DNA from 3 places in the Intestinimonas butyriciproducens genome. Region 2 is predicted to be linked to each of the others. Evidence: riboswitches for the same ligand, from Rfam matches in the RefSeq annotation. Region 2 holds a riboswitch; each other region holds the start of a gene.

Region 1 (4,974 bases), 140 kb from region 2:
TTTCTCTTCCGGTGGAGCGGTTCTGCAAGGCTGAAAACTGCGGCGGCGTGGTCATCGCCAATCCCAACGCTCCTACAGGCCGGTCGGTGGATCTGGAGGATATCCGGCGGGTGCTGGAGGAGCATCGGGATGTGGTTGTGCTGGTGGACGAGGCCTATGTGGACTTCGGCGGCGTATCGGCCGACACATTGCTGAAGGAGTATGACAATCTGGTGGTCGTGCGCACGCTCTCCAAAAGCCGCGCGTTGGCCGGACTGCGGGTGGGCTATGCGCTGGGCAGTCCGAATCTGATCGCCGGGCTCTGTTGTGTGCGGGACTCCATCAACTCCTATACAGTGGACCGTCTGGCGCAGGCGGGAGCCGTGGCGGCGCTGGAGGATGGGCCCTACTTTGAGGAGATGAGAGAACGCGTAATCCGCACCCGGGAGCGGACGGAGGAGCGGCTGCGTGCAATGGGGTTTGCTGTCCTGGAGTCCAAGGCAAACTTCCTGTTTGTCAGCCATCCGAAACGCACCGGAAAGGCGCTGTTGGACGGGCTGCGGGAGCAGGGGATCCTGGTGCGCTGGTTTGACCGGCCCCGTATCGGCAACTATCTGCGCATCAGTGTCGGGACGGACGATGAGATGGACGCCCTCTGTGCAGCCCTCAAGGCGCTGACGGAGGGCTGAATATGCGCTATGAAGGTGATATCTACCGTCCGCCCGGAGAGTGGAAGAGCTATCTCCTGCAGACCACGGTGGGGTGTTCTCACAACACCTGTACGTTTTGCCGGATGTATCGGGGGAAACGGTTCCATATCCGCCCTTTGCCGGATATCCTGGAGGATATCCGCATGGCAAAAGCCTGCTATGGGGACCTTCGTCGGGTGTTCCTCTGTGACGGAGATGCGATCATCATGAAAACGGAGGAACTGCTTTCGATTCTGGACGCCCTTTATGACGCCTTCCCATCCCTGGAGAAGGTGACCACGTATGCTGGGCCGCTGAGCACGCTTTCCAAAACACCGGAAGAACTGAAAACCCTGCGGAAGGCCGGGCTGACCCGTGCCTATCTGGGAGTGGAGAGCGGAAGCGACGCGCTTCTGCACGCGGTCAAAAAAGGGGCGGACGCGCGGCAGATGCTGGAGGCGGGAATCCGTCTCAGGGAGGCGGGCTTTGACCTCTGGGTCATGGTGATCCTGGGTCTGGCCGGCCCTGGTGAGGCTGGGCGGCGGCATATTCTGGATACTGCGGCCATGATCAATGAGATGCGCCCCAGGCATCTCTCGGCGCTGACGCTGACGCTGTATCCGGGCACAGATCTCTATCAGGAATGGAGAGCGGGAAGATTTCAGGCGGCCACGGCGCGGGATACCCTGCGGGAGGCACGATTGCTCATTGAAAAGCTGGCGGTGGACCCGCTCCACTTTACCTGCGACCATGCCTCCAATTACGTGCCTCTGAAGGGAGGCCTGCCCGAAGACCGTGCATACTTTCTATCCCGTCTGGACCAAGCGCTGGAGAGCGGTACCGGGATGCGGCCGGAGTGGAGCCGGGGACTCTGATGGAGGGACGGAAAAATGGGAGGGACAGGTGGAGAAGAATGCCTTTACTTCCTGCGGGTTACTTGTTATAATAGATAGGAAAACAAAATACGGAGTATCGCATTGGTGCAGCGACGCAGCTGCTGAAAAGGGAAGTCCGGTGAAAGACCGGCGCAGTCTTACCTCTACTGTAAGCGTGGACGACGGCGTACAAAAGCCCATTGGTAATGATCGATTGCCGAGAAGGGACGCCCGAGGGAGAAGCGCAAGCCAGGAGACCTGCCGTGCGGAATACACAAGCATGACTCTTAGGTGGAGAGCGGCAGTGCCATGCCCATTTTCATGGTCCCTCTCCGCCCGGAGAGGGACCATTTTTTGTCGGGAGGCGGCGTATGGGCACCTTTGAACACTATATCTCCGTTGGCCGCGGCCGTCTCCGCTGCGGGTATACGACCGGTACCTGTGCCGCCGCCGCGGCACGGGGGGCGGCGGAGCTTCTGCTCACAGGGGAGATGCCCGCTCTGGTCCGGGTGGAGACGCCCGCCGGCATCCCTGTGGAAGCCGAGCTCTTAGAGCCGGCGTCGGGATGCGGATGGGCCTCCTGTGCGGTCCGGAAGGACGGGGGAGATGACCCGGACGCCACCCATGGCACCTTGGTTTTTGCCAAGGTGGAAAAGACGAAAGCCCGCGAAGTCACCATCGAAGGCGGGGTGGGCGTAGGGCGGGTCACCCGGCCCGGACTGGACCAGCCGGTAGGCGAGGCGGCCATCAATCATGTGCCCCGGGAAATGATCCTTCGCCAGATGGAGGAAGTACGCCGGAAGGCGGGGTACTCCGAGGGGCTCCGGGTGGAGATCTCCGTCCCGGCAGGGGAGAAATTGGCAAAAAGGACCTTTAATCCCCGGCTGGGGATCACAGGGGGCATTTCTATCCTGGGGACCTCCGGCATTGTGCGGCCTATGAGTGAAGCCGCACTTATAGATTCCCTGCGTCTGGAGCTGGACGTGCAGGCTGCGGCGGGGGTGGGAGACATCGTGGTGACTCCTGGTAATTACGGCGAACATTTTTCAAGGGAAGTTCTCCACCTGTCGCTGGACCACTGGGCCACCTGCTCCAACTATATTGGAGAGGCCATTGATCACGCAGCAGGGTTGGGATTTCGCAGCTTTCTGCTGGTGGGCCATCTGGGCAAGCTGTGCAAGGCTGCGGCGGGAAACATGAATACGCACTCCAGGGTATCCGATGCCAGGCGGGAGACCCTGGCGGCGCATACAGCCCTGTGCGGTGGGGACCGTACTGTTGTGGAGGCGGTGTTTCTGGCCATCACCACAGACGAAGCAGTTGATATTCTGGACCGCGCCGGACTGCGGGAGCCTGTAATGGCATCCCTGGCCGGTGCACTGGACCAGAGGCTCAAGGCACGGGCGGGAGAGGATATGGACATCGAGGCCATTTTTTTCTCCAACAAGCATGGGATACTGGGCCGGACGCCGGGAGCGGAGCGGCTGGCCGCGCTCCACGCCCCGGACTGAGACCATTTCAAACGGAAAGGAAGAGGAAACTATGATCCACTTTATTGGCGCGGGCCCCGGAGCCGCGGACCTCATCACTGTCCGCGGCGCACGGCTTCTGCGGGAAGCGGATGTGATCATCTATGCCGGCTCTCTGGTAAATCCGGCGCTTCTGGAGAACAAGAAAGAGAACTGTGCCATCTATGACAGTGCCTCCATGACCCTGGAGGATGTGATAGATGTGATGAAGGCCACGGAGGCATCCGGAGGCACCACCGTTCGGCTCCACACCGGAGACCCCTCTCTTTATGGGGCCATCCGGGAGCAGATGGACCGCTTGGACGAGCTGGAGATCGCCTATGACGTAACACCGGGCGTATCCTCTTTTTCCGGTGCGGCGGCCGCGCTGGAGGCGGAATATACCCTTCCGGAGGTTTCGCAAAGCGTCATTATCACACGGATGGCAGGCCGGACACCGGTCCCCGAAAGGGAAAAGCTGTCTAAAATGGCCTCGCATGGCTGCACGATGGTGCTGTTCCTCTCCACAGGACTCCTCGAAGATGTGGAGAGAGAGCTGATGGAGGGCGGATATGGACCCGATACCCCGGCCGCGATTGTCTATAAGGCCACCTGGCCGGAACAGCGGGTATACCGCTGCACGGTTTCCACCCTGGCCCGGACGGCAAAAGAAAACCAGGTTACCAAGACGGCCCTTATTACCGTGGGGGGCTTCCTGGGCGGCCAGTATGAGCGCTCCAAGCTCTATGATCCCGGATTTACCCACGGCTACCGGGTGGGGAGTGAATCGTGAGACTGGCGCTCACCGCCTTTACCGCGCGGGGGGCGGCACTGGCCCAGGCGCTGGCGGAGAAATTGACGGGACTGGGAAACAGCTGCATGATAGCGGTTCCCGCACGGCTGAATTTGGCGTTCCCGACTTACGAGAACCTGGGCGCATGGACGGGAGAACGCTTTGCCGACTGCGAGGGAATCCTCTTCATCGGTGCCAGCGGCATCGCGGTCCGGGCCATTGCTTCCTATGTGAGGGACAAGTTCACCGATCCCGCCGTTGTCTCGGTGGATGAGGCAGGGCAGTTCGCGGTGCCGCTCCTCTCCGGACATGTGGGAGGAGCAAACGACCTTGCCAGGACTGTGGCGGCGATGACCGGCGGCAGGGCGGCTGTGTCCACTGCCACGGATGTAAATGGAAAATTTGCCGTGGATCAGTGGGCAAGGGAGCAAGGTTTTTTCCTTGACGGGAAAGAGGCGGCAAAGTGTATTTCGGCGGCCCTACTGAGCGGTAAACCAGTGGGACTGAAAAGTGATTTTCCTATACAAGGGGAGTTGCCGGATGGGGTGATGGAGGGGGCAGCGGAGCTGGGGTTTGCCATCACGCTGGACGATGCAGCCGCGCCCTTTCCTATGACGCTGAGACTGATCCCCAGGGTGTTGAATCTGGGGATCGGATGCCGCCGCGGCGTGACGGCGGAGGCCATCGCCAGAGCGGTGGGGGAGGTGCTGTGTGCTCACCGGCTTTCATCGAAGGCGGTCAGGCAGGTATGTACCATTGACCTCAAAAAAGAGGAGGCGGGACTGCTGGCCTTTTGCCGGCAGTGGGGACTGCCTCTGCGGACCTTTACTCCACAGGAACTGGCGGAGATTTCCGGTGAATTCACGCCTTCGGAATTTGTTCGGGGCGTCACGGGCGTGGACAATGTCTGTGAGCGTGCCGCTGTCCGGGCGGGCGGTGAACTGGTCGTCAGGAAGCAGGCTGGGGGAGGCGTTACCGTAGCGGTGAGCCGTGAGCCCCTTGTGATATCATTGGAAGGAGAGAGCGCATGAGAGTGACCGTAGTGGGTTTGGGCCCCGGCGCGGGCCGGGACCTGACTGGTCGGGCGCGGGAGGCGCTGGAACAGGCCGAACTGATCATAGGTTATACCG
Region 2 (4,974 bases):
CATAGCGGAGCAGAGGGATCTCCAACTCTTCCGCCAGCTCCGCCTCAAAAGACGAACCAAACAGTACGGCGGTCTCAGAGGCGCGGACCCTGTCGAAAAAGTCCTCCAGATCGGTCAGTGCCTCGCGCTCCGCCTGGCAGGCCACCTCCATCCCCAGTTCGCGGATAAGAAAGCGGGCCATGCCCCGGCTCCGGGCGCCGGAGCCAATCAGGGAGACCGGCATGCCATAGAGGGCCTGAAGATAGGAGTAGACCGGGCGAAGTCCCTCGGCGGTCCGTCGGCGGAAGGAGGCGCGCTCCTCGGAAAAATCCAGCCCGAATCGGCGTTCCAGACAATGCCAGAGCCCTTCGGCACCGGTAAGGCCGTAGGGATAGTCCAACACCTCGAAGGGAATGCCGAACCGCCGCTCCATCTCACGGGCCAAGCCCACGCCCCGGCCCAGGACCACATTGAGCCCTGCCGACGGGGCGCGCCGCAGCTCCTCCAGCGAGCAGCGGGAGAGTACGGTGTTCAGGCGGACCTTGCCATGGAGCAGGCCCCGGAGGGCCTCCAGGTCCGGGCCGGCCCGATGGTCGTCTGCACCCAGCCCCAGCAGGTTTATGGCGGGAGTTTCCGCGGTGGGGAGGGGGGACATGAGCTCAGCCAAGGAGGTCAGTGCGGCCTCATAGCCGTCCTCCAACCCGCCGCGGTAGCCGGCGGCCTCCACGGTCACCACTCTGGCCCGCCTCTGAAAGGCCTTTGCCGCCGAATGGACATCGTCCTGAATGATATCACTGACGCAGCCGGTCACCAGGAAGATCACCTCAGGGGAGCAGAGCTCCTCCGCGTGACGCAGGGCGCGGGACAGCGACTCCTCCCCGCCGAAGATCACATCGCTGTCGCTGATGACCGTGCAGGTCTGGCGGATGTCCGCCATATCACAGGCCGCATGGAAAGCCATAGAGCCAAAATTACACCCCACCACCGAGTGGAGCAGGACCACGCCGCCCTGGATACCGGTAAGGGCCTGGTGCGCGCCAAAGAGTTTGCAGCCGTCCGCCGTTTTCATTGCACATTTTCCTTTCGATAGAGCCACATGCGCTCCCACATCTCTTTGGCCCACAGACTTTCAGAGCCGTCATACAGGGGGTAATGGCGGGTCTGAAAGGGCATCCGGTTCAGAATGAGTTCGTCCCGTGCGGTGCGGGCGGACAGTCGGTCACAGAGGCGGAATACGTTCCGGACATAGGACTCAAAAGAGAGGGAGACGGTCTCGCTCATAGCGGGGATCAGGGGCGCGCCCAGCCCTTCCAGGGTAACGTCCCCCGTGCCCACCACCGCGTCCACAACGGCAAAGACCTCACGCAGTTCCGCCTCGCCGGGATTCAGCAGGATGGGGCTGCCGCCGGCATAAAGCCCCGCGGCGTCCTGAATCCGGTCCATCAGCTGTGCCTCCAGCTCTGGAGTCAGGGCCATCTCGCGGCGCATCTCGGGGGTCAGGATCAGACAGATGTGGCTGATCGGCAGCCCCAGGCTGGCATACAGCTTGAGGCGGAGCGGAGCGGTCTGTAGCCCGCGGCACACCAGAGCGCAGCGGTAGTCCGCCAGTGTGCGGCGGGCCGTTTCGGTCTGGGCCAGCGCCTTCTCCGTTTCTGTAGCGATAAGGGGCTCCATCTCGTCCAGAAGGCCCAGCTTTTCCCCGATATCACGGTAAAAGAGGGCGATACCCTCCAGGCCCGTATAGCGTCCGGCGCCGCCGAGATGGAGATAGTCGGTGCCGAACCTTTCCTTCATCCTCCGGGCCCAGCGGACTCGTTTGACCAGGTTGAGCCGGGCGGCCGGCGCCGTTATCAGAAGTTCCAGCGGTGCGCTGGGGATCCAGCAGTGGACGGTGATGCCGCACTGGCCCAGAAAAGAACCGATTTCCTTCAGGACCAGGGTGCCCTCGCTCCCCCAGCCCACCGTCTCAATATTCACGCTGCGGGGAAGGGGGGGCTGGGGCTCCATCACTTGCTCCACCAGGGCCCAGAGCACCTCCGTAAAGCCGCACCCCTTAAGCTCCAGTTCCAGACGGTTGTCTCCGGTGATTTTCTGACGGGCCAACTCCCGCACCCGCGTGCGGGAATAGTTTTTGTCCCGGTGAGAGAAGAGCTCCGACTGGACGGCAGCCACCCGAATCCCCTGGGTGCGGGACGCCTCCGCCACAGCGCGGATGTCCTCGTTCAAGATATCGCTCACAGGGGTGGGGACGATCAGAATGAGGGCGGGACGGTAGCGATCCCAAGCTTCCGAGACGGTGCGGCGCAGCGCGTCCGCTCCACCGCATATGATCTCGCGCTCCGTGAGGTCGGAGCACAGCAGAGGGTAAAAGGGCTGGTGCCGGCGCCTGGCGGAGTGCCGGTAGTGAAAGCCGCAGCCCCTTGGGCCGTGGAGTATGACGACCACACCGCCGCCTATCTCTCCGGCCGCCCCCACACTGCCGGAGACCTTCCCGTTGACCCCGAAGGTATGAAGCAGGGCGGAGGGATACATCAGGGTGCGAAGATCGTCAAAGAAGGGCTGGTGCATGCAGAATCACCTCTGAAAAAATAAAAAGGGTCGCATAGCCGTTACGGCTATGCGACCCGAATTCGTCGCAAAAAACCAGTATGAGAGCAAAACGGCTCCATACTGAAACTCTGTCCAGGCTCGTTTCCACGCAAGCAGACAAGAGATATACAAGCATGTCTTCTGGCTTACGCAGCGAAACCTCCGCCTTCCCAAGAATGTGAACATTCTCAGTGGCAACAATGGAGGGGCCTGATGCGCATACAGCGGCGGGACCGCGCGGGATTCTCACCCGCTTCCATTTTCACCGGTAAAAACCGGAACTTGTACATATGACAATATACTACTTTCTGATCGAAAGCACAAGAGTTTTTTCATAGAATCTCACGGACAGGCGAAACGGCCTGTTTACAATGGGAGAATACTCCGGTATAATAAATTCCTAAAGATGTGAGATTTCGGTCGGACGGAGGAGCGCGATGAAAAAGCTCAGTGGAAAACGCCAGGCGCTGGTTGGATTCACCCTTTTTTCCATGTTTTTTGGCGCGGGGAACCTGATTTTCCCACCCGGAGTCGGCGCGCAGGCGGGAACGCTCACCTGGCCCGCCATGCTGGGAATGGCGTTCAGCGCAGTGGGACTGCCGGTGCTGGGCGTGGTGGCGGTGGCACGGTCCGGGGGACTTGCCGCGCTGGGGAACCGGGTACATCCACTCTTTTCACGGGTGTTCACCATTTTGGCCTATCTGTCCATTGGCCCGTGTCTGGCCATTCCCAGAACGGCCAGCACCTCCTTTGAGATGGCGGTCCCTCCCTTTGCGGGGCCGGACGCCCCCCTCGGGCTGCTTCAACTGCTCTATTCGCTGGTGTTTTTCGCCGCTTCCCTGTGGGTGGCGCTCCGTCCGGAGAAGCTGACGGATCGCCTGGGCAAGGTCATGTGCCCCATTCTGATCCTGCTGATCGTGGTCACCTTCGTAGGCTGTCTTGTAAATCCGCTGGAGGGCTACGGACCGCCCCAGGATGCGGCCTATGCCGCAAATCCCGTGGCGAAAGGCTTCCTAGACGGCTACCAGACCATGGACACCATTGCTGCCTTGGTCTTCGGCATCATCATTTCCCTGAATATCCGTGCCATGGGAGTGGAGCGGGAGGAGGACGTGGTGAAGAGTACGGTCCGGGCCGGCTGGATCGCCGGCGCCATGCTTCTGGCCGTCTATTCCATGCTGGCCCACGTGGGAGCGCTGTCCGGAGGGGCTTTCCCGGGGGCCGCCAACGGCGCGGTGGTGCTGACCAATATTGTTCCCGCCCTGTTTGGAAAAACCGGCAGCCTACTGCTGGCGGCGATTTTTGTCATTGCTTGCTTCAATGTCTGTGTGGGGCTCATCAGCTCTTGCGGCGAGTATTTTTCCCTGCTCTGGCCCAGACTCTCTTATCGGGGATGGGCCGCGATGTTTGCGGTGGTAAGCATGGCGATCGCAAATGCCGGGCTGGACCTTATCCTTCGGATATCCGTTCCAGTTCTGGGGGCGATCTACCCGGTGGCCATTGTGCTCATTGCGCTCTCCTTCTTTCAGAAGCGGCTGGCGGAGCATCGCTGCGCCTATTCGGTCCCTGTGGCGGTTACCGGTGTGTGCAGCGTCCTCTTTGCGCTAAAGGATCTGGGAGTCCCAATCCCGCTCCTGGACGCGGTGCCTCTGGCCTCCATTGGCTTGGGCTGGGTGATCCCGGCTCTCCTGGGTATTCTGGTGGGCGTCCTGCTGCCGGAAAGAGGAAAACAATAAAAAAAGGAATGGCGGAAGGGTAAGGCTTCATAAAGAAGTTAAGGGCAAGGCAGACCATTGCGGTCTGCCTTGCCCTGTTTATAGTGTGTAACCCACTATGACACTTTCGGGGAAAGTGCTCGTGGGAAAGAGCAGTAAACTGGAAGTTGTCAGCGGATTACCTGGTAACGCAATCTGAGATACGAGTTTTCCAAGACCATACATTCTTGCAATTTCAGCACACCCAATTGGGATAATTCACTTTCTGATAGCAAAGATTTCCCGTCAATCAGTGTGGATGTATCCTTGCCGCCAATTAAAATGGGGGCAATAACAATATCAATATAATCAAACAGCTTTTCCCGAAGAAACAGCCCGTTTAATGTACCGCCGCTTTGTATGGTGATTCTCTCACAGCCATATTCTGACTTGAGTTTTGCAAGTGCATCAGGCAAAGACAACTTGCTCTGACAGATGATATGAAGGTTGTCCTCATTCACCTGAAATGCCGGATGGTCTGCGTTGGATGTGACCAGCACAAATTTTTTTGAGCGGGCGCAAAAATAGCGAATACCTTGTTTGCTCAAATGATTGTTGTCGATGATTACAAAGGAAACAGGCGACTTATTCGGCATTTCCTTCGAGTTGACGCCCATCTTTTTCTGTACTCTGCCAGAATTGAGCGACCACA
Region 3 (4,974 bases), 450 kb from region 2:
CACTCGATCACCGCGCACAGCATGGCCGCCGCTGCAAGGCCGTATGCCATGCTCTCCAGGGTCAGCGGATTTCCCGAAGGCAGGTAGGTCAGCAGCGTCGCGCCCTCGTGGTTGAACGCCGGGTTCACCACCGCCGCCAGCAGCAGCATGGGCAGCAGGCCACACAGCTGGAACCGCACCGCCCTCCGACCGCCCAGATAGACGGCGTAGATCAGGGCCGACACCAGTGAGATCCCCAGGCAGACCGGGTGCATAAAGAACATCGTAAAGCCCAGCACCAGCCCGAAGTACAGGAAGTTGACGGCGGGATGGTAGCTGGAAAAGGTATCTCTGTGCCGCGTTTTTCATCACATCCGTTCCAGGGGCGCGGTCTCCCGCGCCCCTGCTACATTCTGTCGCTATGCTCTCTGATCAGCCTCCAGTGGAGTAGAAGCCCCCCACGTCCACACCCAGGTCACAGGTGTACTCCCAGCAGATCACGTCCCCGTCCTTGAGCTGGTAGCGGGAACAGCCGTAGTTGGGGAACCATTCATTTACCTTGTACATCCACCCCGACAGCTCCCCGCAGTCGAACTCATAGAGATTGTGGATGCCCTCGATGTACGCGGAGTTGTACATGGGCGTGTTCTCAAACTCCATATGGATGCCCTTCTGCTTACAGGTCCGCTGGAGGACGTTGAACACGCTCTCCCCCTCGTAGAAGGTGACGGTGGTGGGCTCCAGGATCCAGCCGTCCTCCGGCACCAGCTCCACCTTTTCAGGGTCCAGCCAGTCCATGTTGTCCAGGATCGTGGCGCAGGAGATGGACAGTGTGCAGGTATAGGCCGTATCTGAGATGGAGGCGTCCTGGGGCTCTACGGGCAGCGGCTTTCCCTCCGGCACCGGGTCTGTGAGATATTTGTCCTTGCCCGTGTTGGGGTCCAGGACCATGCCATGGGCCTCGGAGTACGCAGCGTCCCCCTTCTCCACACCGGGGGAGGAGCCTCCCGCGATGGCCTGGGCAGCGGCGATCTTCTCCTCTGCGGTGAATCCCCCTTCCAGTCCTCCGGGCCGGGACTCGATCCCGGAGGTGGGCGCGGGGGTGGCCGCCGGCTCCGTCTCCTCCTGCGCCGCGGGGTTCTCCGTTGGAGCGGGGAGTGCCGAGGCGGCGGGCACCAGACTTGCAGACGGTAAAGGCGTGGTCTGGGGTGTGGAGCCGGCCGTCTCCAGAGAAACGGGGGGCGGGGTGGTTTTCTCCACCGTCCACCCCTGCAACCCCGGCGCACCGCCGCCATACCAGAACGCCGCCGCCAGGATGACCAGCACCGCCAGTACGCCGACGACCTTTCCCCTGGTCAGCTTCACTTCTTCTCACCGTCCTCCCACGGTGTATAGAGGCAGTACGCCGGACACAGCTCCCCCATGTAGATCCACACGTTCTCCCCCATCTCTATGGGCTCGGGGAAGGTGAGATTAGGGACGAACAGCTTCAGCGTTGTCCGCCGGAGCCCCTTGAGGTTGATCCCCTCCGCTGCGGGCGCCGCGCGGAAGGCTGCCACGCGCTCCGCCAGATCTCCGATCCCCAGCTCCTTCGACAGCCGGGGGAGGACCTCCTCCTCCTTGCAGTACACCACGTTGTCAGGGTCCTTGAACCAGTTCACATGCATGATGGGCACTTCCTTTCCTTTTCCTTACTCTACAGAACTTTACAGATTTACAGCAGATTGGCGCTGCCCAGCAGGTTGAACAGCATCTGGGCGATTTCGCAGCGCTTGATGGCCGCAGTGGGTCGGATCTCCAGAGCCGACTGGTCCAGGATGTCCTCCTGGTAACAGAAGGCCAGCCCCTCCCGGGCCCATTCCGACGTGGTCACATAGTCGGTAAACTGAGCCAGGATGTCCCGAATGGCGCCGGTGTCCAGGGCCGTGTCCATCCCGCAGAGTTTGGCCGCCCGGGCCACCATCACCGCCGCCTCCTGGCGGCTGATGGTCCCGTCGGGCCGGAAGGCGCTCCCGTCTCCCGTGCCGGTCACGATGCCGTACGTGCTGGCCGTGCCCACATATCCCGCGTACCACGCGTCCGCGGGCACGTCGGTGAACCGGTCCGCCGCCGCCGGCGCCAGACCCAGAGCCTTCACCACGATGGCGGCGAATTCCGCCCGGGTCATGTCCCCGTCCGGGTCGAAGTTCCCGTCGCTTTTCCCGCTGATAACCCCGCGGGAAGCCAGGGACTCGATGGCGGGCTGGTTTTTGTGGGCGTTCACGCCGGTGATGTCCGGGAAGGTGGCCTCACGGTCCACGATGGGCATATACGTGACCGCGGGGTCCTTCCCCTCCAGTCCCTCCCCCGGCTTGGCCCCGGCCAGCTCACCCGTCACCGTCAGGGAATCTCCCATCCGGTAGAGGCTGTTCCGCCCGTCCCGGGCCCTCTGGGCTGCGATCAGGCCATAGAATGCCTGCTCTGAGGCCATCTGGTTCGAGCCCGACCCGTCCGCCGTGTGCAGGAAACCGTTCCCGGGCAGATAGAAGGTCATCAGATTGTCCAGCATGGTCTTTCCGTTTTTCACGAACCGGCTGTCGTCCAGCGGGATCCCCAGCTCGCACAGCGCCACGATCATCTGTACACAGCTCTCCGAATTGGTCGTCCCCCAGGACGCATAGCCCGCGCTCGCGTCCTGCTGCTTCGACATGCACGCCAGGGCCTCCTCTGTGGCCTTTGCCACCGCCGCCTGGTCCTGGTACTTTGCCAGCGCCTGGAGCGCCATCCCCGTGATGTCGGGGTCCGACACCCCGTCCCCCGAGGACGCCGCCGCCGTGCCCCCGAACAGGCTCCATCCGCCGTCCGGGAGCTGGCAGTCCAGGATGCGGTCGATATACATCTGCCGCGTCGCCTGCGTCGCCGCTTCGGGATTTTCCGGCATGGGGTAGTCCTTTGAATCCAGCGCGATGAGCGCCCAGATCGGGCCGTTGAGCCCCTGCCAAATCGTCTTGCCGTAGTCGCCCAGGGGTTTGGTCAGGTCGTACCCCGCCACGTCCCGCGCGTCCTTTCCGATGGACGAGAGCGCCACAATGAGACGCGAATATTCCGTGTATTTCTTGTCGTGGAGCACCCCGTCACAGGCCTTCACATAGCTCTCCACCGTGGCGTAGTATTTCTGATAGTACTCCTCAGGCACCTCATACCCGCTCCGCGCCAGGCCCAGCACCGCCCACTCGCCGCCGATGGACCCCACCTGGGGATCCTTCACCGTGCGGTACATGTACGCCGCTGTGTCCGTAACGGTGTCGGCCAGCCTCTCGTCCGACACCGCCGCCCACGCTCCGGTACTCAGGCTCAGCGCCAGTACCCATGCCAGCGCCAGCGATACCGGCCGTCTCCATCTCTGTTTCATTCGTTTCTCCTCCTTTTCCTTCCTTACAAATGGCCTCTTTTCGTCAAAAAAAGCTGTGGCGCGGGGCTTTGCCCCGCGCCACAGCCGTTTTCCTGTGTCGTCCTGTCGCAGTCTATCCCTGATCCACTTCACGCACGGTGGAGGATATACTTCAAGCAGGTCTTCTGACTTAGGTACACTTCTCATCGGCCCGCCTTATCGTATCCGATCCGATACAATGGCTGACTTTCGTCACTGGCCGAACGTACCCTTACAGCGGCGGCGTCCGTCCCGGATTTTCACCGGGTTCCCTTTTCATCCCACACGATACACGCCGCAAGGCTGCGGCAGCCCCTCGTGCGGGCCACTCAAAGCAGTATTCAATTTTGTATTTCACGGCTCCCCCATGGCTCGCGCAGAGCCGAGAGGCGTTTCCCTGTGTATTCCGGTCCCTTATAGAATACTATTCCGCCGCCGAAATGTCAATTGCACGTTTCCGCCCCGCCCGTGCGGCACCAACGAAACGCGGCGGCGCCTTTTGGGGCGCCGCCGCGTTTCGTTGGTGTTGAGAAAGAGAGAGGAGGTTTGAGATAGATGGTACGGCAATGATTGTTTGCTTTCCTGTCTACGCTGATAAGGATACCACAGCTTTCCCGAAAATGAATGGACAATCTTTGAAGGATGCGTGAACAATGTGTGAATCTTCCCCTTGGCTTTCCGGGCGTGTCTATTGACTATGCGGCAGCCTCACCGTGAAGTCCGTGCTGGCGTCCTCCCTGCTGGACACGGTGATGGAGCCGCCGTGCCCGTCCACGATGCGCTTTGCGATGGCGAGGCCGAGGCCATAACCGCCGGAAGTCCTGGCCCTGGAGTCATCGGCGCGGTAAAACCGTTCAAACAGGTGGGGCAGATGCTCCGGCGGGATAGCCGGTCCGGTATTGTGGACCGTCAGGCAGACGCCGCCACGCTCCGGGCGTGAGAGGACGAGCTTGACCCGGCCGCCGTTTCCGGCATATTTTACAGCGTTGTCCAGCAGAATGGCCACCAGCCGGCGGAGCTGGTCGGCATTGCCCTGGACAGTGAGCTGGTCGGCGATCTCGCTCTCCATCTCCACGCCCTGCTCGAAGGCCACCGGCTCAAAGGGAAGCAGCGCGCTCCAGGTGAGCTCTGAAACATCCACAGGCGCGGTGACCGGAGAAGTCTCCTTTCCGGCGTCGCTCTTGGCCAAGAAGAGGAGGTCCTCCACCAGGGCGCGCATCCGCTGCGCCTCGTCCCGGATATACTCCACCCATTTCTGCTGCTGTGCGATGGTGTCCCCGCTGTGGGCGAGGAGGATGCCGGTATTGGTGAGTATGACGGTGAGTGGAGTCTTGCGCTCATGAGAGGCGTCCGCCACAAAGCGGCGCTGCTGCTCCCACGCCTCCTCCGCCGGCTTGAGGGCCAGTCCGGAGAGCATCAGCGAGATGACGAAGAAACCGCCCAGGGCCAGCGCCCCCACCAGCAGCGAGGAGCGGATCAGCGGCCACAGTGAGTCGGTCTCCCAGCCCATATCGGCAAAGGCGATCCGGCTGTTCTCCCCCCCGGTCCGTGTCCTGCAGATAGCGCGGGTTCAACCCCGATATGGC

What was found. A riboswitch is a leader RNA that binds a small molecule or an ion and turns the genes downstream of it on or off. The one in region 2 is predicted to bind cobalamin.
Region 1: it holds a riboswitch for cobalamin, as region 2 does, so the genes downstream of both, cbiD (cobalt-precorrin-5B (C(1))-methyltransferase CbiD) here and SRB521_RS09655 (nitrogenase component 1) in region 2, are expected to answer to the same signal.
Region 3: it holds a riboswitch for cobalamin, as region 2 does, so the genes downstream of both, SRB521_RS11810 (S-layer homology domain-containing protein) here and SRB521_RS09655 (nitrogenase component 1) in region 2, are expected to answer to the same signal.

What each region holds. Positions count from the first base shown of each region.
Region 1 covers NZ_CP011524.1:1,790,040-1,795,013, reverse strand. The annotation lists gene hisC (histidinol-phosphate transaminase) at 1-668, shown strand, start outside; gene SRB521_RS09075 (B12-binding domain-containing radical SAM protein) at 671-1,543, shown strand; cobalamin riboswitch at 1,629-1,823, shown strand; gene cbiD (cobalt-precorrin-5B (C(1))-methyltransferase CbiD) at 1,915-3,054, shown strand; gene cobM (precorrin-4 C(11)-methyltransferase) at 3,086-3,844, shown strand; gene SRB521_RS09060 (cobalt-precorrin 5A hydrolase) at 3,841-4,875, shown strand; gene cobJ (precorrin-3B C(17)-methyltransferase) at 4,872-4,974, shown strand, end outside.
Region 2 covers NZ_CP011524.1:1,929,426-1,934,399, reverse strand. The annotation lists gene SRB521_RS09660 (nitrogenase component 1) at 1-1,048, opposite strand, end outside; gene SRB521_RS09655 (nitrogenase component 1) at 1,045-2,547, opposite strand; cobalamin riboswitch at 2,683-2,869, opposite strand; gene brnQ (branched-chain amino acid transport system II carrier protein) at 3,006-4,304, shown strand; gene SRB521_RS09645 (dihydrofolate reductase family protein) at 4,454-4,974, opposite strand, start outside.
Region 3 covers NZ_CP011524.1:2,378,372-2,383,345, forward strand. The annotation lists gene SRB521_RS11795 (energy-coupling factor transporter transmembrane component T) at 1-263, opposite strand, end outside; gene SRB521_RS11800 (DUF4430 domain-containing protein) at 412-1,344, opposite strand; gene SRB521_RS11805 (hypothetical protein) at 1,341-1,646, opposite strand; gene SRB521_RS11810 (S-layer homology domain-containing protein) at 1,694-3,370, opposite strand; cobalamin riboswitch at 3,508-3,733, opposite strand; gene SRB521_RS16545 (sensor histidine kinase) at 4,077-4,805, opposite strand; gene SRB521_RS16550 (hypothetical protein) at 4,726-4,974, opposite strand, start outside.